DNA from 3 places in the Buttiauxella sp. 3AFRM03 genome. Region 3 is predicted to be linked to each of the others. Evidence: predicted binding sites of a transcription regulator. Region 3 holds the regulator's gene; each other region holds the start of a gene.
The links. Region 3 encodes CRP, which controls carbon source genes, mostly activating them, when cyclic AMP is high. Its sites were predicted from a motif close to ATGTGANNNNNNTCACAT; they were not measured.

Region 1 (7,416 bases), 1.3 Mb from region 3:
CGGGTCAACACCACCGGCAATCAGATCTTTACGCATGGTCATGGGTTCGTTGTAGCTTTGCAGGGCATTATCGCCGCTTAACAGCAGGTAATTTACTTTACCGCTGTTATAAGCATTTAACGCGCCCTGAATACGGAATTGGTAATACTGATTAATCACGCCTGTGCGGTAATATTTGGCGGTTCCAAGCACCACGCCGACCTGGCGGTAGGGCAAGTCCTGCAATTCATCATAGACGTAAGGCGCAGTTTTCCAGCTTATCCAGCGGTCAAGACATAGCGCAGCGACCACAGCCAATCCGATTATCACCAACAGGCTATAAAACACGCGCTTCAACATGGACTTGCGGCTCTAAAAAAGGAGGGAATTTTATTCAAGGCTACTTTACCTGGTGGGTAAGAGCAAGATTCACTGCGTTGGTTGCGTTAAATTTAAACAGTACGGACGCAAGCACGCCCGTACTGTGAATATCAATTCAAAAGTGCGCGGTCAATATTCATACAGCCCAGCGCTTTTAATGTGGCAGCGGTCGCATCCCATTGAGTTAGTGGTGCTTCGGCTTTTTCAGCAAGTATTGCCCGCTGAATATCGTTATAGTCATAACCCGAAAGACTCAGCAGATTCAGTGCGGCCTGCAGTGGTGGCAGGGAAGGATTGAATGCCGCGTTTTCTGCATAGCTCCCTTTGAAAATCGTCCCGTCACGCATTTCCAGCGCCACACCTGAAGGCGCGTTGCTGTACGGCGCATGGCTACGGTTTGCCGCGGCAATGGCGGCACGGCTTAATTCATCGCCCTGCAACTCAAAGCCATGGTCCATTTCATCAAGCAGCAAGGTTTTGATTTCTAAATCGCGTGGGCCAAAGGCATCAGGCAGATAATCGCCAAGCGTGGCGGGTTTACGGCCTGGCAAATTAATGCGTAGTGCTACACCGCTATTCAGCTCGTTCATAAACTGGCGGCAATGGCCACAAGGTGTGTAGTTAACCGTAATGGCGGAGAGTGCTTTTTCACCGCGCATCCACGCGTGAGTAATTGCGCTCTGCTCGGCATGAACGGTCTGCTGCATGGTGGAGCCGAGAAACTCCATATTGCCGCCAAAATAAAGGTTACCGCTTACACCGCGCGCCACAGCGCCGACATAAAACTGTGATAAATCAGCACGTGCACAAGAGGCTGCGAGTGGCAATAAGGCGAAGGCCAATGCATCGTCATCAAGGCCGGTCTGAGCTTTCAGTGATTCTACTTCGGAAGCAATAAACATTGCCGGGAAATGAGAGTCAGTAATCAAGGGTTGCAGTGCGGTTTGCAGTGCAGCCGGGAGTTGTGCGAGAGCAGCCTGAAAACGTGAGCGCATGGAAATTAGCCTCATAACAAGTGATTGACCCGTAGTTTACGGGTCTGTATAGGCTTTATATGTGATCTTCATCTAATTACAAATGCAACGTATGAAATAAAGAATGAAAATGCGCGATCTCTCGCAAGTTTTAACCTACAACGGCCAAAATAACCGGGAACAGGAACGGGGCAATCAGTGAGGTAATGATGCCGCAGATCACCAGCGCCAATGAGCTAAAAGCCCCTTCCTGGTAATCAAGTTCCGCGCAGCGAGCGGTGCCGAGGGCATGAGATGCCGTCCCCATCGCAAGACCACGAGACGCCTTAGTGGTAATGTTCATTAAATTCAAAAGGGTATGACCAAATACGGCACCCAAAATACCGACAAAAATCACACAGACTGCGCTAATCGCCGGGATCCCACCGATACTGCCACCGACTGCCATTGCGATAGGGGTGGTCACTGATTTCGGCAAAATCGAAGCGGCAATTTGCGGAGTTGCCCCCATCAGTAATGCCACCGAAGTACCGGTAATCATCGCCACCATACTGCCAATAAAACAGATAGTGATAATGGATTTCCAGCGCGCGCGAATCTGGTGAAGCTGTTCGTAAAGCGGGAAGGCGAGGGCAACAACGGCCGGTTGCAGCAAGTCATTTAATACTTTACTGCCTTCGAAATAATGTTCGTAAGGGGTACGGGTCAAGACCAGGATTGGGATTATCACAATCATGGAAATCAGCAACGGGTTCAGAACCGGCGATTTATAACGGACAGCAACCTGGCGAGCCAGGAAAAAAGTCGCCAGTGTTAAAGGTAAAGACCACCAAAGATGATGAATCATTTTGTCTCACCCTCGCGCTCGCTCACCACTTTACGCTCGCCATGCATTAACTGGGAACTCCAGCTCACCACCACTAACACCACCAGGGTACTGATAAAACATGAGACCACGACAGGGCCAAATTGTTGTTTTATTACATCGACATACTGCATCACACCTACGCCAATCGGCACAAACAGCAGCGCCATGTTACGAATCAATATTTGGCAACCGGGTTTAACCCATTTGGCAGGGACGATTTGCAGCGACAGCAATACAAACAAAATCAGCATGCCAATAATGCTGCCGGGGATGGTGATAGGAAGCAGTGACGAAATGGCAATACCTGCATATAAGCATATGTAAATTAATATAAATGCCCGCAGGTACTGCCATAGTGTGGTGAGTGAGTTACGCATAGTGATTACCTTTTAGAAAACGCATTCATCATACAATTAAACTCAAAAATGTGCTACCGGTCACATCATGAATTATTAGCATACCAAACATTCCTGTCTGGAACGTTCCAGAAAGTTTTGGGCATTATCACAACACATATTTTGAGGACAAAAAAAGCGGCCCGTAGGCCGCTCTTCAAAGCTGTAATCTTCGCTTAGTTCAAGCGTACCGGCATACCGGAACGGCCCTGAATAGCTTGATCCAATACGGTGCTGTCAACGTCAGGCTGAGCGGTAATCGCGGTCACGTTGTTTTTCAGCGTGATAGGGACAATCTCAGTGGAGTTGAACTGCGCTTCAGTGGTCGACAGTGGGTTATGCACTTCAATGTAGCGCGTACCATCTGGCTCAACGGTGGCTTTAACCGGTTCGTTGATGAACTGAACGCGGGTACCGACCGGCACTTTCTCGAACAGGAATTTGATGTCTTCATTACGCAGACGCACACAACCGTGGCTCACGCGCAGGCCGATACCAAAGTTTGCGTTGGTACCGTGAATTGCATACAGACGACCAATGTACAGTGCATACAGACCCATCGGGTTATCCGGGCCAGCTGGAACAACCGCTGGCAGTGGCGTACCGGCAGCAATATATTCTGCGTGCATTTTCTTCGTTGGCGTCCAGGTTGGGCCCGCTTTCTTACGTTCTACTTTTGTTGTCCAGTTCAGTGGGGTGTCTTTACCCAACTGGCCGATACCGATTGGCAGCACGATAACCGTGTTGGAGCCAGCAGGGTAATAGTAGAGGCGCATTTCAGCACTGTTAATAACAATACCTTCATGGACGGTGTCCGGCAGAATCAGCTGCTGAGGAATATTCAGGATGGTACCAGGCTTTGGCAAATACGGGTCAACACCCGGGTTTGCTTCCAACATGTTGGAAAGACCCATCTGGTAACGTGCTGCGAATTCTTCCAGCGGTGCGGTGCTACCTTCAGGAATGGTGACAACCTGGTTTTGACCAATCAAACGGCTGCCATCAGTAGGCAGAGGATAGGTCACGGCAGAAGCTGTTTTGCTAAAAGACACGACAGCCACAAATGCCAGTAAAATAGTGCGTAGTTTCATATTCATGGTATGCGAATTATTTACGGCCATGCAGGCTAGTTAGTGAAGAAACGGAGCGGTTTAGCCGCGCATTATATGTGCATTCTCGCGACCAGGGAAATCAGATGTGTATTAAATCACATTTTTTTCCATATTGATTATTTTATCGCCAGTGAACAAGCAGGGCGATCTGCACATTGAGTTATGGCATAATGTGCCGGATCTCACATCTTAAAACTTCTTTTACCAGGACATCTCTGTGCTAGTTTCCAGCAACGTCACAATGCAGTTCGGCAGTAAGCCGCTGTTTGAAAATATTTCTGTCAAATTTGGCGGCGGCAACCGTTACGGCTTGATCGGCGCTAACGGTAGCGGCAAGTCTACCTTTATGAAGATCCTCGGTGGCGATTTAGAGCCAACGCTGGGTAACGTTTCACTTGATCCGAACGAACGCCTCGGTAAGTTGCGTCAGGATCAATTCGCCTTTGAAAAATTCACCGTGCTCGACACGGTAATCATGGGCCACGCTGAACTCTGGGAAGTAAAAGAAGAGCGCGACCGCATTTACGCGTTACCAGAGATGAGCGAAGAAGACGGCTACAAAGTGGCTGACCTGGAAGTGTTGTACGGCGAAATGGACGGTTACACCGCTGAAGCACGCGCGGGCGAACTGCTGTTAGGTGTCGGCATTCCTGTAGAACAACATTACGGCCCGATGAGCGAAGTTGCTCCAGGCTGGAAACTGCGTGTGTTGCTGGCGCAGGCACTGTTCTCAAACCCAGAGATTCTGCTGCTTGATGAACCGACGAACAACCTGGACATCGACACCATTCGTTGGCTGGAAACCGTGCTGAACGAACGTAACAGCACCATGATTATCATTTCGCACGACCGTCACTTCCTGAACATGGTGTGTACTCACATGGCGGATCTGGACTACGGCGAACTGCGTGTTTATCCAGGCAACTACGACGAATACATGACGGCAGCAACACAAGTGCGTGAACGCCTGCTGTCTGACAACGCGAAGAAAAAAGCGCAGATTGCAGACCTGCAATCCTTCGTTAGCCGTTTTAGTGCCAACGCCTCTAAATCTCGCCAGGCGACTTCTCGTGCGCGTCAGATTGATAAAATCAAACTCGACGAAGTTAAAGCATCCAGCCGTCAGAACCCGTTCATTCGCTTCGAGCAGGACAAGAAACTGTTCCGTAATGCGCTTGAAGTTGAAGCTATGTCTAAAGGCTTTGATAACGGCCCACTGTTCAAAGGCGTTAACATGCTGCTGGAAGTGGGTGAAAAACTGGCGATTCTGGGTACCAACGGCGTGGGTAAAACCACTCTGCTTAAAACCCTGGTTGCTGAACTGTCTCCAGACGCAGGTACTGTGAAGTGGTCTGAGAATGTGCAAATCGGCTATTACGCACAGGATCACGAATACGAATTCGAAAATGACCTGACGGTGTTCGACTGGATGAGCCAGTGGATGCAGGAAGGCGACGACGAGCAAGCGGTGCGCAGCATTCTTGGCCGTCTGCTGTTCAGCCAGGATGACATCAAAAAGCCTGCTAAAGTGCTTTCCGGTGGTGAAAAAGGCCGCATGTTGTTTGGTAAGTTAATGATGGAACGCCCGAACGTTCTGGTGATGGATGAACCTACCAACCACCTGGATATGGAATCTATCGAGTCGCTGAACATGGCGCTGGAGATGTACCCAGGAACGCTGATCTTCGTTTCTCACGACCGTGAGTTTGTTAGCTCGCTGGCAACGCGTGTGATTGAGATTACCCCAGAGCGTGTGATTGACTTTACCGGCGGGTACGAAGATTACCTGCGCAGTAAAGGTATTGACGGTTAATTTAGTTTTGTAGGGTGGATAAGCGCTAGCGTCATCCACCATTTGCACCTGATTGTCGGATGACGCTGCGCTTATCCGACCTACGAAATAGCTTCGTCAGCAGTTTTAAACCGCCTTTCGGCGGTTTTTTTATATCTTAAATCTTCAATAAATCCTGCTCAATGCCATCAACAACCAAACGGCGTTTTTCCCCAGCAGGAAGCGTCAACTTCATCTCGCTCCATGCCGGTTGATAATCCCCTTTACGGCTAAACGACACATGAATCTCATCTGCCGTACAGCGAATTTCCCAGCTCAGCCACAACGCATTACCTTGCTGATAACCCCATGACTCGCCGTCGTCTTCAAACAGGCTGCCGTGTGAAACGCCAGTCCCTTGCAACGGATACACTTTCAACTCGCGCACATTATCAGCGCTCGCTAACACATGCGTAATGCGTGCAGAGTGCGGCAGGGCAGCACCGGCGCGCACCAGCAGCGGCAGGCGTTCGAGCGGAGCATCAACCACAATTGTCTGGCCGCCGCTATACCACTGGCCGGTGTAGTAATCGTACCAACCCGCGCCGTTTTCTGGCAGCCAGATTTCGCGCTCGCGTTGGCCTTCTTCCACCACACTTGCGACCAGCAAATCACGGCCCAGCATAAAGTCATCACACTCTTCGAAGGTTTTCGCGTCGTGCTCATGATCAAGGAAGGTGGAGCGCAGCATCGGTTCGTCGTCAGCATGGGCTTGCCACAGCAGCGTGTAGAAATACGGTAGCAGGCGATAGCGTGTTTCAATCGCGCTACGGATTGCCGGAGTCACACTTGCGTACATCCACGGCTCGTTGACAGTCTGGTCATCATTCCATGAGTGAATGGTGAAGCGCGGGTGCATCACGCCATTTTGTACCCAACGGACAAACAGCTCGGCATCTGGTTTGTCGCCAGAGAAACCGCCGACGTCATGCCCGACGTTATACAAACCTGACAGGCTCATGCCCACGCCCATACGAGTGTTGTAGCGCAGCGTATTCCAGTTGGTGCGGTTATCGCCGCTCCAGGTTTGCACGTAACGCTGCATCCCGGCGCAACCTGAACGCGAAATCAAATACGGGCGTTTTTCCGGTGCAAAGGCTTGTTGTGCTTCGAGCGAGGCACGCATCATCAACAGCGGCATGACCGGGCGAATATTTTTGATGGCGATTTCCTGGCCAAAGCCGTAGCAACGCGCTTCGCCATCCCACACTTCGTATTCGTTGTTATCGTTCCAGGTGGAGTCGATACCCATTTCCAGCAGTTGCGTAGTGACGCCGTTTTGCCACCATTTGACCGTTGCCGGGTTGGTGAAATCGAGGTGTGAACCTTCATCGTCCCAGAAGACCGAGCGTTCCGGGCTATCTTGCTCGGAATCTTTAATAAACAGACCTTGCTCAACCACTTCCTGATAACGAGGGTGATCCTGCAACAGGCACGGCTTAATGTTCGCCGCCAGTTTGATGCCCGCATCGTGGAATGCCTGGCTCATCACTTTTGGTTGCGGCACTTTGTCGTCGTTCCAGTTGAACACATAACGCTTGTTTTTGATGGAAGTGTAGCCCGATGACAACTGGAACGAATCGCATGGGATCGCATGCTCGTTACATAGTTTGATAAAACTCATCAGCTGGTTTTGCGCATCAGGTGCATCGGTGTAATGCATGGTTGAGCCGCTGTAACCGAGGCTCCATTTCGGGCCAAACAGCGTTTTACCGGTCAGGCGCACAAACGCTTTGGTGACATCTAAAACCTGCGGGCCGAGGAACAGGTAATAATCGACATCGCCCGACTCTGCCTGCCAGCGGCGATACGGCAGGTGATAGTTGTCAATTTCGTTACCCAAATCCAGCCAGCAACTGCTCAGGTTGTCGTAAAA
Region 2 (7,416 bases), 680 kb from region 3:
CAACAGAACTTTTCCCTTGTTTTTGCAGATACTCCAGGATTGCGGCCTGCCGATGGCGTGGTTTCATAAGCTCTTATTACCTTGCGCTAAATTTTAGTTTGATAATTTCGCAAGCAATAAGCGTTCGAAACGAAATTATCCATGTTTCATTTTAATCGCTAATGATAGAGCATTCTGACAGTTTTGATCATGGGGGAAGATCACATCAGGTTGCAATTCCTTTCGATTTATCCCATGTAGTTGTGACAACGGTAAGGGTCTGGCAAAAATAGTGATGCCTTTCATCATCAAACTGTCACAGATGTTTTGTTGTTCATCGAATGCCAGTGCAATGACCACCCGAGGCTTAAAACGCTCGCCAGAACGCCCGATACCTACGGCTCCTTTCTGGCATAACTGGTCGAATGCACGATTGAAATGGCGTATTTGCCAGCCACCCAAAACCAGTTGGCTCAGCCAGGCGATTACAGCGATTGCGATGAGTGCGTTAATCATAGATTTCTCTCGTTAGGGAGGTGAATAGCGCGTTTGCAGTCATACGGCTATCCACCCGTGGGTTTAAAACATCACCTGCCCGCCGGTAATGTTGATTGATTGCCCGGTGCAGTACGATGCTTTATCACTGGCATAAAACAGCAGCGTATTCAGCACATCCTGATAGTCGCAGCCACGCTTGAGCGGGACTTTGTCGATGTAATATTGCTCGACTTCATCCGCCGCAATGCCCAGTTTCTCGGCATATTGCGGGAGTAATGATTGAAACATTGGCGATTTCAACAGGTTGCCCAGCATCAAGGCATGCACGGTAATGCCGTACTCTGCTAAATCCAGTGCCAGTGATTGTGTCAGCCCTACGCCGCCGAACTTTGCCGCGCTGTAGCCGGAATTATGTTTGCTGCCCACTTTCCCGGATTTAGAGTTAATTTGGATGATGCGGCCATGTACGCCGTCGCGGATCATCAAGGCTGAAAACGCTTTGGCGCACAGAAAATATCCCACCAGATTGACCTGCAACGAACGGTCAAAATCGCCCAACGCGAAATCACCAATAAATGCCGCTTTGGCAATTCCGGCGCTATAGACCAGCAAATTCACCTGGCCGAAAATCTCGTCTACTCCGTTGGCGAGCGCGGTTACGCTCTGTTCGCTGGTGGCATCAGCGCCAAATCCCCAGGCCATGCCAGCACCGTACTGGTCGTTAATTTCCTGGGCGACGCGGGCCGCTTTTTCGCTTTGGATATCTACCACGGCAATTTTATAACCTTCCTTCGCAAGCCCATGGGCGAGAAACGCTCCGAGGGTTTGTCCTCCCCCAATGACAACGGCAACTTGGTTCATGCTCTACTCCTTTAATGTGCTTAGACTAAAAACTTCAACTGGCAGCCCGTTTCAATGTTGTGAGGTAGTGGCCCGTTAACATGGACGGTACCCGGGTATTCCGCCTGCGCTTCACCGTCGAAACGCAGGGTGATATGCCCCAGTTCCTGTAAATTTTGTTGAGCGACGTCGCCAACTGCGGTGACATCGTAATGCTGCCCGTTCAGTTCAAAACCGATACCGGGTTCAAGCGTGCCGCTCAATGCGCCGTGGCAGTGAATAAAACAGAAGTCCTGAATATCTGCTGGCGCGCCTTCGCTAAAAGTGATCAGCATGTTGTCATCCAGCGCTTCGCGGGCGGACTGGCCGATGTACGTGATAGTCGTTTGATAAATAGTTCGCATAATCCACCTTATTGATAGATAAAGCCGGACACGAGCCAGGCGATGAGCACGGTTGGCGCGCCCGTTAAAAAGCGGCCGACTAATACCGATGGCACGCCGACGCGCACCGTGTCTTGTCGGGCTTCAGCCAGAGAGAGGCCCACCGGGATGAAGTCACAGGCTGCTTGCGCATTGATGGCAAACAGCGCGGGGAGCGCCAGATGTGGTGGAATGTGACCGAGGCCAATTTGTACGCCAATCAGCACCCCGATAACCTGTGCGATAACCGCCCCAGGGCCGAGGAAAGGTGAGAGCAGCGGGAATGAACAAATCAGCGCCAGGGTTATCAGTCCGACGGGATTGTTGGCCAGCGGAGCCAGGCCGTGAGCAATCCAGTCGCCTAATCCTGAAGCCATGATGATGCCGATAAGCGCCGAGACAAACGCCATAAACGGCAGGATGGTTTTTAACACGGTATCGATGGTGTCGCGCCCGGCCTGAAACAGCACCGCTACGGCAGAGCCCATGCCCATGCCGACTTTTGCCAGCAATCCATCGCTTTGTTCCGTTATTTTCTTACTGGTGTCGTACTCACGAACCGGCGTTTTCGCGACGGACTGCGTTTCATCTGCTTGCCAGCTAATGTTTTCTTCGCGCACACCGGAAACGTAAATATCTTCAACGATGTACTGCGCCATTGGCCCGGACTTGCCGGTGGCATGGATATTAATGGTCGGGATGCGGCGTTTCGGGTACAACCCGCAGCGTAATGTTCCGCCACAGTCGATCACCGCCACAGCGATTTCTGCTTCCGGCGGCTCGCCTTCTTTAAAGCCGTCTACTGCTTCCCAGCCCGTCATTTCACTGAGTTTGTCGATAATCGCCGGGCGAGTCCCTGCGGTGATGTAGACGATTTTTTTTCCGGGTTCGACCGGCAGAATCAGCGGGCCGCCCCAGCCGCCCTGGCCTTTCTCAATACGAATAAGTTGCGTCATGATTTTTCCTTAAAGTCGCACCTGGCGTTCCAGTTCGATACCCATTTTCTTCTCGAAGATCGAGGTCGTGAGGTCGGTTATCCAGCCACGGAAGAAGTTAGTGATCAGACCGACAAGCAGGTAACTCACCGCGAGTGGACCCAGCGGCAAACCAAGTGTGGTCAGCCCGCTGGCGATCCCGAGGTACACAAATAGCTCGCCAGGATTGATGTGAGGGAAAAGGCCATTCATTGAGTGGCAACTGTATGAAGCGGCGGCGTAATAGCTCGGTTTGTATTTCTCCGGCATAAAGCGCCCCAGGCTTAGCGTCATCGGGTTGCAGAACACAAACGTACCGATGCAAGGCAGTAACAGGTAGCGGGAAACCGGGTTTCCGGCGCAGCGCTGCGCCATTCGTTCGATGCGATGCTGGCCGATGAAATTAATTAACGCGTTCATTATCACCAGCAGGCTTATTAGCAGCGGAAGAATACCGGTCACCATGCCGGTAAAAACTTCTCCCCCTTTTTGAAACAGGCCAATAAACCATTCAGCTCCATGGGTAATCATGTCGATCATTGTTATCTCCTGAAGGGTAAATGCTCACTCTGCGGTCAGTGGCAGCTCATAATAATCACTTTGAAACCTTCATGTATGTTATTTAGATCTCATTGTGAAACATAAATCTGTTAATTTGAAAGGTAATTTAATTTTAAATGGAAAATTTAATGGTGAACTGAAAGGAGTTAGAAAGGGGGATCCCTGATTATTGATTTTGATTTACCATAAGGAATACACATTCGTCGTCAGTCATATGGATATCCCTCACATGCGTTACTCCGTCGCGTTACTTCCACTTATCGTTTTGCTTGCTGCCTGTAGCAGTAAACCAAAAACTGAAACTTCGCCTCAGCAAGCTGGCGCGCCTTCAGGGGGGTTCTTGCTGCAACCGCAGCATGATGTGTTTATGCAGACGGGGGATTTTGCCAACAATCCTGAAGCCGAAAAATTCATCAATAAAATGGTGAGTGAGCATGGCTTTGACCGCCAGCAATTGCATGAAGTGTTATCTCAGGCCAAACGGCTGGATTACGTGCTGCGTTTAATGGACCAGCAGGCACCTACTACTGCACCACCTCCGGGCCCAAATGGGGCGTGGTTGCGTTATCGCGGCAAATTTATCACCCCAGATAACGTGCAAAATGGCGTGGCTTTCTGGAATCAATACGATAGTGCGCTGAAACGCGCTTTCCAGGTTTACGGCGTGCCACCAGAAATTATTGTTGGGATTATCGGCGTGGAAACTCGCTGGGGCCGCGTGATGGGTAAAACACGCATCATCGATGCGCTGGCGACCTTATCCTTTGCTTATCCACGCCGTGCGCAATACTTCTCTGGCGAACTGGAAACCTTCCTGTTGATGGCGCGTAACGAAGGTGATGATCCGCTGGCACTGAAAGGTTCATTTGCCGGGGCGATGGGTTACGGCCAGTTTATGCCTTCGTCGTTCAAAGAGTACGCGGTTGATTTCAACGGCGACGGTCATGTGAATTTGTGGGATCCCGAAGATGCGATTGGCAGCGTGGCAAACTATTTCAAAGGCCACGGTTGGGTGAAAGGGGATTTGGTGGCGGTGCCAGCTAACGGCCAGGTACCGGGGTTAGCCAACGGCTTTAAGACCAAGTATTCCGTTTCCGCGCTGGCGCAATCCGGTCTGAGCCCAACGGCTTCTCTGGGTAACCACCAGGAAGCCAGTTTACTGCGCCTGGATATGGGCGATCGTTACCAGTACTGGTACGGTCTGCCAAACTTCTACACCATCACCCGTTACAACCACAGCACGCATTACGCAATGGCGGTATGGCAGTTAGGCCTGGCTGTTGCGCAGGCTCGCGTTCAGTAATCTTTACCCCGCCTTGTTCTGAGGCGGGGTTCTTTCTCCAGCACTTCCCATGAAGGTTTTTCCCGATCGTCGATCAGGAATTTACATCGTCATCAATTTATTTTATGTTATGTTATAACAAATCAAATTGAAGGCTTTTTCCCGCAATGAATCCTTTACGGACACTTTTCACCGTGGCGGCATCAGCCCGGTTTTGTGCAGTCTTAATGCTGCTCGCCGGTTTATGGCTGGCTATTCGCTGGGCGATTGCACTGCCATGATCTCGTTGAATCAAGTGGTATTGGGTTATCAGGGAAGGGCGGTGACACCTGCACTTACCGGCCATATTGTGCAAGGCAGCATGACCGCCATTATTGGTGCCAACGGCACCGGGAAATCGACCCTCCTTAAAACATTATTGAAGTTACAGGCACCGGTATCGGGGCAACTGCAGTTTACCGATGGGTGTGCTCCGCGCATTGCGTGGTTGCCGCAACTGGCTGAAATGGAAAGACAGTTTCCTGTCACGGTTTACGATGTGGTGTGTATGGGGGCGTGGCCTGCCCGCAGCCTGTTTTCCGCATTGAAGCGTCAACACCGCCTGCGGATAGCCGATGCCATCGAACGAGTTGGCTTGAGCGCTTACCGCCATCAGCCTATCGAAATGCTTTCTGGCGGCCAGTTTCAGAGAATGCTGTTTGCTCGCTTACTGGTGCAAAATGCGCCGCTGGTGCTGCTCGATGAGCCTTTTACCGGGGTCGATTCGCAAACCAGCGATTTCCTGATGTCGTTAATCTGCCAAATGAATCAGGCGGGCCAAACGGTACTGGCTGTGCTGCATGATAACCAACGTGTTAGCCAGCATTTCCCACAGGTTTTATTGCTTACACAAGATCATTTCCATTGGGGGGACGCTGCTGAAGTGTTACCTCGTTATTCGCAAGTCAGTAATAATCTGGCGTTATCCGCATGATTTATCATTTCTTCTTGGAACCGTTTATTGATTACGGTTTTATGCGCCGCGCGCTCGTTGCGTGCCTGGCTTTATCACTGAGCACCGCTCCGTTGGGGATTTTCTTGCTGCTAAGGCGTATGAGCCTGGTGGGGGATGCACTTTCTCATGCCATCCTGCCGGGCGTTGCGGTGGGCTATTTGCTGGCAGGTATGTCGCTGGTTGCCATGGGGATTGGCGGCTTTGTTGCGGGGGTGCTGGTGGCATTAATTTCCGGCCTGGTGAGCTCACGAACCCAACTTAAAGAGGATGCTAGTTTTGCAGGTTTTTACCTCGGCTCGCTGGCGTTAGGCGTCACACTCATTTCGCTTCGCGGCTCCAGTGTTGACCTGCTGCACCTTTTATTTGGCTCAATACTGGCCGTCGATAATCAGGCAACAATCTTCGTTGGCGTGATTGCCAGCGTAACGTTACTTATCCTGGCGGGTTTATATCGCGGGCTGGTGATGGAAACCTTTGACCGCAGCTTCTTGCAGGTCAATAACCGCCAGGCACCTCATCTTATTCATGGTGTTTTTCTTGCGCTGCTGGTGCTTAACCTGGTCGCCGGATTTCAAATCCTCGGCACGCTGATGTCCGTCGGGCTAATGATGCTGCCAGCGGTTTCGGCGCGCTGCTGGGCGAAAACGCTACCTGGGGCGATGTTTATTGCGGTGGTCTGCGGTTTGTTATCGGCATGGATTGGGCTGGCATGGTCTTTTGCCGCCGCACTGCCTGCTGGACCGGCGATTGTTCTGACGGCAAGCGTTGGCTTCTTTATCTCAATACTTTTCGGTTCGCGCAGCGGACTGGCTCGGAGCCTTTGTAGAGGCTGGATAACAACAAGCAAGGGGATTAAATGAAACGTTTTGGGATGATGATGTCATTGGTGCTGGCTTGTTCCAGCCAGGCGGCGCTGGCGAAAAACCTCAATGTGGTCGCCAGTTTCACGGTGCTGGCTGATATGGCGAAACAAGTCGGCGGTGAACATGTCACGGTAAAAAGCCTGGTCGGGCCAAACGGTGATCCGCATAGTTTTGAACCCTCGCCGCAAGACAGCGTCGCGCTAAGCAAAGCTGACGTGGTTATTGTCAGCGGGCTGGGAATGGAAGGGTGGATGGACCGTCTGGTGAGCGCATCAGGTTATAAAGGCAAAGTCATTGTTGCTTCTGAAGGTATTTCCAGCCGCAGCATGGTCGAAGACGGTAAACAAATTACTGACCCGCATGCCTGGAACAGTGCTGAGAATGGCGCGGTCTACGCACAGAATATTATGAAGGCGCTGATGGCGGCAGACCCACAAGATGCGGCGGCAATCAATGAAAGCGGCAGCGAGTACGTTACGCGCCTGAAACTGCTGGATAGCTGGGCCAAAACACGCTTTGAATCGATTCCTAAATCGCACCGTAAAGTGCTGACCAGCCATGATGCCTTTGGCTATTTTGGCGCAGAGTATGGGGTGGCTTTCCTCGCGCCTGTTGGCTTCTCGACTGAAGCTGAAGCGAATGCCAGTGATGTCGCTGGGCTAATCAAACAGCTCAAAAACCAGCACATCAAAACATACTTCATTGAGAACCAGACTGACCCCCGTCTGGTAAAACAAATTGCTGCCGCGAGTGGTGCACAACCGGGCGGTGAACTTTATCCTGAAGCATTGTCTGATGCCGACGGTCCAGCCAGCACTTATGAGATGGCTTTTAAGCATAATGTGGAAGCCATCGCTAACAGTATGAAATGATTTATCCGGCCAGCATTCGCTGGCCGTTCTTTTCTCTGGAAGTGCCTCGCGTTATTGAATGTAATCCTCTGAAAGCGCGGTTAAGTGCTATCGTGTGACCCTGCGATATGTCTACAATCGGAGCCAATATG
Region 3 (7,416 bases):
GTAATGCGAGTTAAAACCGGGTTCCTGCATCGCCTGATTCAGTGAGTTAAACAGCGCATTATGGGCTTGATTGACCTTCATTCGTTGCCAGGCTAGCGGCGTGGGTTCGGGATCGTTGCTCAGAATCAGGCGAATCGCGTCCTGGTCTTTTTCAAGCGCGTCGTGGGCGTTCTGGCGCAACAAACCGCTTTGCCACTGCGGCCACAGCCAAACCATGCCACCGAAGGCAATCAAACAGCCGAGCAGAGTATCAATCAAGCGCGGGACGATAAATTGCTCGGCGCTGAGTGTGAGCAGTTGCAGGGTATATACCGCCGTCACGGTAAAACCAATCGTCGCCCAGCCATAGCTCTGGCGAATAAACAAATAGCTGACCAGCGTAATGACCAGCATCGCGGCCAGGGCAATGCTTTGTGGGAAGTGAAAGTGCAGGGCGATACCCGCAATAGCCAGGCCAGCAATGGTCCCTGCCGAACGGTGAAGAATGCGCACCCGCGTGGCACCGTAGCCGTTTTGCGTAACGAACATCACCGTCATTAAAATCCAGTAGGGTTTCGGCAGATGTAAAAATGCCCCGAAAAGACTGGCGATGGTTAGCATTACGCCTAGTCGGGCGGCGTTGCGCAGGGCGGCAGATTTCAACGACAAATAGCTTTTCAGTGCTGCCCACAGCGGTAAACGGCGCTGCCGGTCTTCCATTAAATCACGGGCGTACAGAGGGCGTTGGATGCGCAGCACGCGGGCGATACGGCTGAAGTGATAATGACAAAACTGCCCAACCGGGTTGTCCGGATTCTGGCGAGCAATTTTCTCGAGGGCTTCAATTTGTTTCTCCATCGTAAAACGCTGTGGGTAACGATGGTAGAGAATGTCATCGGCCAATACGCGCAAGCGTGCCGCAATGGTCTGCGCATTCCAGCGAATAACCGCTTCTGCATGGCTTTTCGCGACAAGTTTTTGCACCTCGGCAGGCTGGTGCAAACTGACGGAGATGTGCTCCTGCAAATCTAACGCTATCTGAAAAGAGCGTAACAAATGTTTGTAACCGTTCTGCTGATTCGCCGACAGCATATGCAGCTGTTGGTAGCAGATGGTGATCAGGTCTACGGCTTTTTGCTGGCGAGCCAGCAGTGGAGGCAGCGCTGTTTCGGGATCAGCATGTTGTGTCAGCATGCCGTATTTGGCTTCACAGTACTCCGCCAATTGGCGATAGAGCAGGCTTAACGTTTCGCGCAGCGGCTGCTCACGCCACATCCAGAACCAAAACCAGTTAAAGACTCCGTACCAAATCGTGCCGGAGACATATAACACCATCGGCTTCCAGATAGGCATATTGCCGGCCATGCTTAGCGTAAAGATGGCCGCAATCAGCGATGCCGGAAGCAAACGTGCGTGCAGGGCGCTGATTTCAGCGGTGACGCCTAACAAGAGCGCCATCACCATAAGAATGATGGGCAATGGGACCGCGGTGTAGAGCAGCAAAAGCTGCATGATTAAACTGCTGGTCGCAAAAAGAGTGCCGCCAACAATCAGGCGTTTAAAAAAACGCTTATGGGGTGTATCCAGACCAGCAATGTTGCAACAAGCGGGCACTAACGAGAAAAGCAGACCTAACTGCAAATTCCCCAGTAGTAAACCGATCCCCACAGGAAGGCACAGCACCAGCGTTTGCCGCAGTGCATAGTTAACTTCAGGGTGATAGATTAATCTTCTCCACATATGCTTGTCATACTTTGTGTTGCAGGTGTTTGGATTTTAAAGACAAAAAAAGGCGTGTCCATAAAGCAACACGCCTTTTTTGAAACGGAAATTAACGAGTGCCGTAAACGACGATCGTTTTGCCGTGAGCGGAGATCAGGTTCTGATCTTCCAGCATTTTCAAGATACGACCGACAGTTTCACGAGAACAACCGACGATCTGACCAATTTCCTGACGGGTAATTTTAATCTGCATACCGTCTGGGTGAGTCATTGCATCAGGCTGTTTTGCCAGGTTCAACAGTGTCTGCGCGATACGACCAGTCACATCGAGGAATGCCAGGTTACCGACTTTCTCAGAAGTGACTTGCAGACGACGAGCCATCTGGGAAGAAAGACGCATCAGAATGTCTGGGTTTACCTGGATCAGCTGGCGGAATTTTTTATAGGAAATTTCAGCCACTTCACAGGCAGATTTAGCACGGACCCAGGCACTACGTTCCTGGCCTTCTTCGAACAGCCCTAACTCACCAATAAAGTCGCCCTGATTCAGATAGGAGAGGATCATTTCCTTGCCCTCTTCATCTTTGATCAGAACAGCTACAGAGCCCTTGACGATGTAATACAGCGTCTCTGCTTTTTCACCCTGGTGGATCAGTGTGCTCTTCGATGGATACTTATGAATGTGGCAATGGGACAAGAACCATTCGAGAGTCGGGTCTGTTTGCGGTTTGCCAAGCACCATGCGCGGTTATCCTCTGTTTATAACTGGCTACCAACGACAGGACGCTAAACATCCTGTCTGGCGTTGCAAGTATTAGAATATTCCCCACTTTGGGGAGATGGCATGCAAGTCATTCTTGCTGCCTGTAATTAGTGACGTCCTTTGCATCTATGCATTACGTCAATGTATCAATGTAGCATCCGGATTGTTTTAGCATAGCTTTTGGCAGGTGTCTCCTATTGTCTCGTTTCAGCATGACGTAGGTCGCCTTCCGTTGCCAGTTTTGCTGCATCCGCGTACTCTGGAAGGTAATTTTTTCAATGGGAGAAGCAACATGCAGGCACGTGTGAAATGGGTTGAAGGGTTAACTTTCCTTGGTGAATCCGCTTCAGGACACCAGATTCTGATGGACGGTAATTCTGGCGATAAAGCACCGAGCCCGATGGAAATGGTACTGATGGCTGCCGGGGGTTGCAGTGCAATCGACGTGGTTTCTATTTTGCAAAAAGGCCGCTACGACGTCACCGACTGCGAAGTGAAATTGACCTCTGAGCGTCGCGAAGAAGCTCCTCGTCTTTTTACTCACATCAACCTGCATTTCATCGTGACAGGCAAAGAGCTAAAAGATAACGCGGTTTCCCGCGCGGTTGATTTATCTGCTGAGAAGTATTGCTCTGTTGCACTGATGCTGGAAAAAGCCGTAAATATCACGCACAGCTACGAAGTCATTGAAGGCTAGTGTGCAAAACAGGGCGGTTACTCGCCGCCCTGATTATTGATATTTCGTCCTTCCGCCAGACGCTTCACTAACGGCGTCATGATCAATTCCATCGCCAGCCCCATTTTGCCGCCCGGTACCACTATTGTATTGATGTGGGAAATGAATGAGCCTTGCAACATGGCGAGCAAGTAGGGGAAATCGATGTCATCCAACCCGCGAAAATGAATCACCACAAAACTTTCATCCAGCGATGGAATTCCGCGTGCAGCAAACGGGTTAGAGGTATCGACAGTCGGGACACGCTGGAAGTTAATGTGCGTGCGTGAAAATTGTGGCGTGATGTAATTGATGTAGTCGTCCATTGAGCGCACCACTGAATCCATCACCGCTTCCCGGGAATGCCCACGTTCGCTGGTATCACGCACCAGTTTTTGAATCCATTCCAGGTTGACAATCGGCACTACGCCAACCAGCAAGTCGACGGCATTCGCCACATCGTGCTGTGGGGTGACGACTCCACCGTGCAATCCTTCATAGAACAACACATCGGTCGGTTCAGGCAGCGATTGCCACGGTGTAAACGTCCCAGGAATTTGGTTCCAGGGGACGGCTTCGTCATAGGTATGAAGATACTTACGCGATTTACCTTGCCCGGTTTTTCCGTACTCGATAAACGTTTGTTCCAGCAGGCCGAAGTCATTCGCTTCCGGACCGAAGTAACTGATATGGCGGCCTAAGTCGCGTGCTTTACGAATAGCCATATCCATTTCAGGACGCGTGAAACGATGGAAGCTGTCACCTTCAACTTCGGCAGCGCGCAGGTTGAGTTGCTGGAATATTTTGCGGAAGGCAAGGCTGGTGGTGGTCGTTCCCGCGCCGCTGGAACCTGTTACGGCAATAACCGGATGTTTGGCTGACATAAGGCAACAACTCCATGGGTAATCACAAGTGTGTGTTCGTAAGGGCTGGCCCTCACCCTAACCCTCTCCCCCTGGAGAGGAGACTGTCCGGATTTCGCTTTGGTTCTTCCCCTTCTCCCTCAGGGATAGGGCCAGGGTGAGGGTGGTTTTACTATGCAGTATAGAATAAACGCTTAGCCGCGAAGCTGCCCGCGAGCCATGATATTCACCGTTTCGTGAAGCTCCGACCATACCAGCACAGCCTCGCCACTTTGTAGCTGGCGCTTAACATCGGCCACTTTTTGCTCCAGCGAACGCTCTTGTTCACCATAATCGGTACCTTCACGTAATACAAAGGATTCAATCAGATTATCAAGCGTTTCGGGGGGGAGATCTTGCCAGGGAATCATCATAATGACGGGTCCAAAAATTTAGACAACCACTGCGGGATGCGTTGCTCGAGCCACATTTCCGGACGCCGTAGCGTGCCACCAACAAATCCAACATGCCCACCATAGCGCGTCAGTTGATACTCAATATTGGCAGGCAGTATCGCTGTGTCGGGGATCACATGGTGATCCATAAACGGGTCATCTTTAGCGTGAATGATTAACGTCGGCGTTTTGATTTGCGGCAGCAACGGCATGGCGCTGCATTGACGATAGTAGTCGATAGCATCTGCAAAGCCATGAATCTTCGAGGTGATCAAATCGTCAAACTCACGCAGACGACGCACTCCTTTAAGCTGGCGCATATCTACCGGGAGTGTACCCGGATAGCTTCTGAGTTTACGTGCCGCATTTTTCTTCAGCAGATTCAACAGATAATGTTGGTAAACGCGCGAGAAACCTTTCTCGATATGCTTGCTACAATGCTCCAGCATTAGCGGGGCAGAAACCACCACACCGGCCTGTAGCGTACAATCTGCGCCTTGTTTTGCCATTAAACAGGCGAGCATGTTACCGCCGAGAGAAAACCCGACCGCCGCCGTGGGGGCTTTACCGTAACGTGTAGAGAGCCAGTTGAGGAAATAGCTGCCATCTTCGGTTTCGCCGGAGTGATAGATGCGTTTCATGCGATTCGGCACGCCGCTACAGCCACGGAAGTGCATCACCACACCCAACCAGCCTTGCTTACGCGCGGCATCAATTAACCCATGTGCATACGGGCTGTGCAGGCTTCCTTCAAGACCATGAAAAACGACTAACCGTGGTTTATGCGTTGCCTGGCGTGGGTCTTCACTCCATGCAAGATCAACAAAATCCCCATCCGGCATATCCAGACGCTGCCAGTGAGGTTTGAAATTGAGGCGGCGGCGAATTAAGCGTGGGAGCATGGTTTGCAGGTGCGGATTACTGACACCCTTTAACGGACGAAATTGTTCATCGTCTACGTGATTAAAATTCAATGCTGCGGGACTTGTCGTGGCCATATCACACTGTTAGTTTCATTTAGTTTGCTAATTAACTTACCGGGTGCGGATCACCCATTTCATGGAAACGCTTTTCTTCTCAATGCTTGGTTTTTTGTGGGTCGCGGCGATTACACCCGGCCCAAACAATATGTTGCTGACTTCTTCCGGCGCCAACTACGGCTTTATGCGAACCCTCCCTTTGATGATAGGTATCATGTTGGGGATGCAGTGCATTTTGTTGCTGGTGGCTTTTGGCGTCGGTAGCTTAATCCTATTGTATCCTGCTTTGCACCTCATCCTGAAGATTGCCGGGAGTGCTTACCTGTTATGGCTGGCATGGAAAATCGGCACCGCGACTTATGAAACGCTGGAAACCGATGCGCCGCCGCCGTCACCTATCCCATTCTGGCAGGGTGGTTTATTACAGGTTATCAACCCGAAAGCGTGGTTGATGGCGCTAGGTGCAGTCGCAAGTTTTAGCCTTGCGGGTGCTCAGTACCTGCACTCTGTGGTGTTAATCAGCATCGGTATCGCGCTGGTCAACATCGTTGCTGGCATCATCTGGATTGCGTTTGGCAGCATGATTGGCAAGCTACTTCGTAGCCGCCGTGCCTGGACAATCTTTAATGTCTTTATGGGATTGCTGACTGCGGCATGTGTGTTGCTGATTTGGCATTGATGCCGCTACCCGGCAGTATCATTGAGCAAGTTACGTGAGAAAAGATGGATATCCACTCCTTCTTTTCTCCGATAAAGCCGCGCTTTACGCGCCCCAGTCGCCTTACTTTTCCCTGTATCTTCAAACATGCCTGACGCCTCAAAGCGGCGAATCAGGCTTTTGCGCTGTATCGCCTGCCCGAGAATAATTTCTGTCGCTTCCTGCAATTGCGTGAGCGTGAACTCTTCTGCCAGGCAATAGACCGGCAATAGTGAATAGCGCGTTTTTTGCCGTAGCCGGTTTAACGCATGGGTAATAATCTCACCGTGATCAAAGGCCAGAGTCTGCTGCGTCAGTTGGTGAGTCGGTAACCATTTCGCATCGCTGACGCTTTCAATATGTGGCTGGCAATCGGTTCTGGCGATCAGGGCGAACCAGGCCGTCGTCAGGCTCCAGCCGCGTGGATCACGATACTTGCCAGAGAAGGTTTCCAGTTGTTCGAGCCACGGGGGAATGACGCCCGTTTTTTCAACCAGTTTGCGTAAGGCGGTATCACGCGTGGACTCATCCAGGGTCATATCAATAAACCCACCGGGCAGCCCCCAGGTCCCCTGATAAGGGTGATTAGCTCGTTTAACCAATAATACGCTTAGTTCATTGTTATCCAGCGAAAACAATACGTTATCGACAGTGACAATCGGAGAGGCGAAGCGCGAGGCATCATAATCTTTCAGGTATCTTTCTTCAGAACGCATAACGATATGTACGCTTAAAACTGTCGTTAGGACAAATTTACGGATGTCCATCGCCACTGACAACCTTTATCAACCAGGATCGGCAAAAAATAGTGCTTGCTTAATATTGTCTTATGGACAATATTAAATGTGTCACAAGGACAATAATCGAAATAAAGAGGAAGGACACGACATTATGGCGATAAAACTTGAGGTTTCTCTGGATGGCATCACCCCGGAAATTAACAGCGGTGTGTTTCCTGATGGTGCGGTCTGGTTGAAGGTGCAGGGTACGTTACCTAAACGTGTAGAGTTGATGCGGATTCGCGCCTGCGCAATGAAAAACATGGATGATTTTATGCTGTTGGCGCAGTTGGTGGAGGCGATTCGCCATGCTTGCGATGTGCGTTTCAGCCACCTTGAACTTCCCTGGCTGCCTTATGCCCGACAGGATCGGCATATGCAAGCCGGAGATAGTTTTGCGCTTAAAGTGTTTGCCACGCAGCTCAATACCCTCGGTTTCGACAAAGTGTTTGTCCTTGACCCTCACAGCGAAGCTGCCGCTGCT

Region 1: a site for CRP is predicted at 3,880-3,897, ahead of D8682_RS23230 (ABC-F family ATPase). Genes of this name have one in related genera too.
Region 2: a site for CRP is predicted at 3,329-3,346, ahead of D8682_RS20475 (PTS glucitol/sorbitol transporter subunit IIC). Genes of this name have one in related genera too.

Annotation. Positions count from the first base shown of each region.
Region 1 is NZ_CP033076.1:4,658,243-4,665,658, forward strand. It holds gene sanA (outer membrane permeability protein SanA) at 1-339, opposite strand, end outside; gene cdd (cytidine deaminase) at 471-1,355, opposite strand; gene D8682_RS23215 (CidB/LrgB family autolysis modulator) at 1,486-2,181, opposite strand; gene D8682_RS23220 (CidA/LrgA family protein) at 2,178-2,579, opposite strand; gene ldtB (L,D-transpeptidase) at 2,774-3,694, opposite strand; gene D8682_RS23230 (ABC-F family ATPase) at 3,927-5,522, shown strand; gene D8682_RS23235 (glycoside hydrolase family 31 protein) at 5,659-7,416, opposite strand, start outside.
Region 2 is NZ_CP033076.1:4,077,565-4,084,980, forward strand. It holds gene D8682_RS20450 (DNA-binding transcriptional repressor) at 1-67, opposite strand, end outside; gene gutM (transcriptional regulator GutM) at 136-495, opposite strand; gene srlD (sorbitol-6-phosphate dehydrogenase) at 559-1,338, opposite strand; gene srlB (PTS glucitol/sorbitol transporter subunit IIA) at 1,359-1,721, opposite strand; gene D8682_RS20470 (PTS glucitol/sorbitol transporter subunit IIB) at 1,730-2,695, opposite strand; gene D8682_RS20475 (PTS glucitol/sorbitol transporter subunit IIC) at 2,705-3,253, opposite strand; gene mltB (lytic murein transglycosylase B) at 3,504-4,577, shown strand; gene D8682_RS20485 (metal ABC transporter ATP-binding protein) at 4,834-5,529, shown strand; gene D8682_RS20490 (metal ABC transporter permease) at 5,526-6,410, shown strand; gene D8682_RS20495 (metal ABC transporter substrate-binding protein) at 6,407-7,285, shown strand; gene pncC (nicotinamide-nucleotide amidase) at 7,414-7,416, shown strand, end outside.
Region 3 is NZ_CP033076.1:3,399,502-3,406,917, forward strand. It holds gene D8682_RS17220 (YccS/YhfK family putative transporter) at 1-1,719, opposite strand, end outside; gene crp (cAMP-activated global transcriptional regulator CRP) at 1,811-2,443, opposite strand; gene D8682_RS17230 (OsmC family protein) at 2,757-3,161, shown strand; gene D8682_RS17235 (phosphoribulokinase) at 3,179-4,063, opposite strand; gene D8682_RS17240 (YheU family protein) at 4,237-4,455, opposite strand; gene D8682_RS17245 (hydrolase) at 4,452-5,474, opposite strand; gene D8682_RS17250 (LysE family translocator) at 5,536-6,135, shown strand; gene D8682_RS17255 (NUDIX domain-containing protein) at 6,141-6,869, opposite strand; gene prs (ribose-phosphate diphosphokinase) at 7,045-7,416, shown strand, end outside.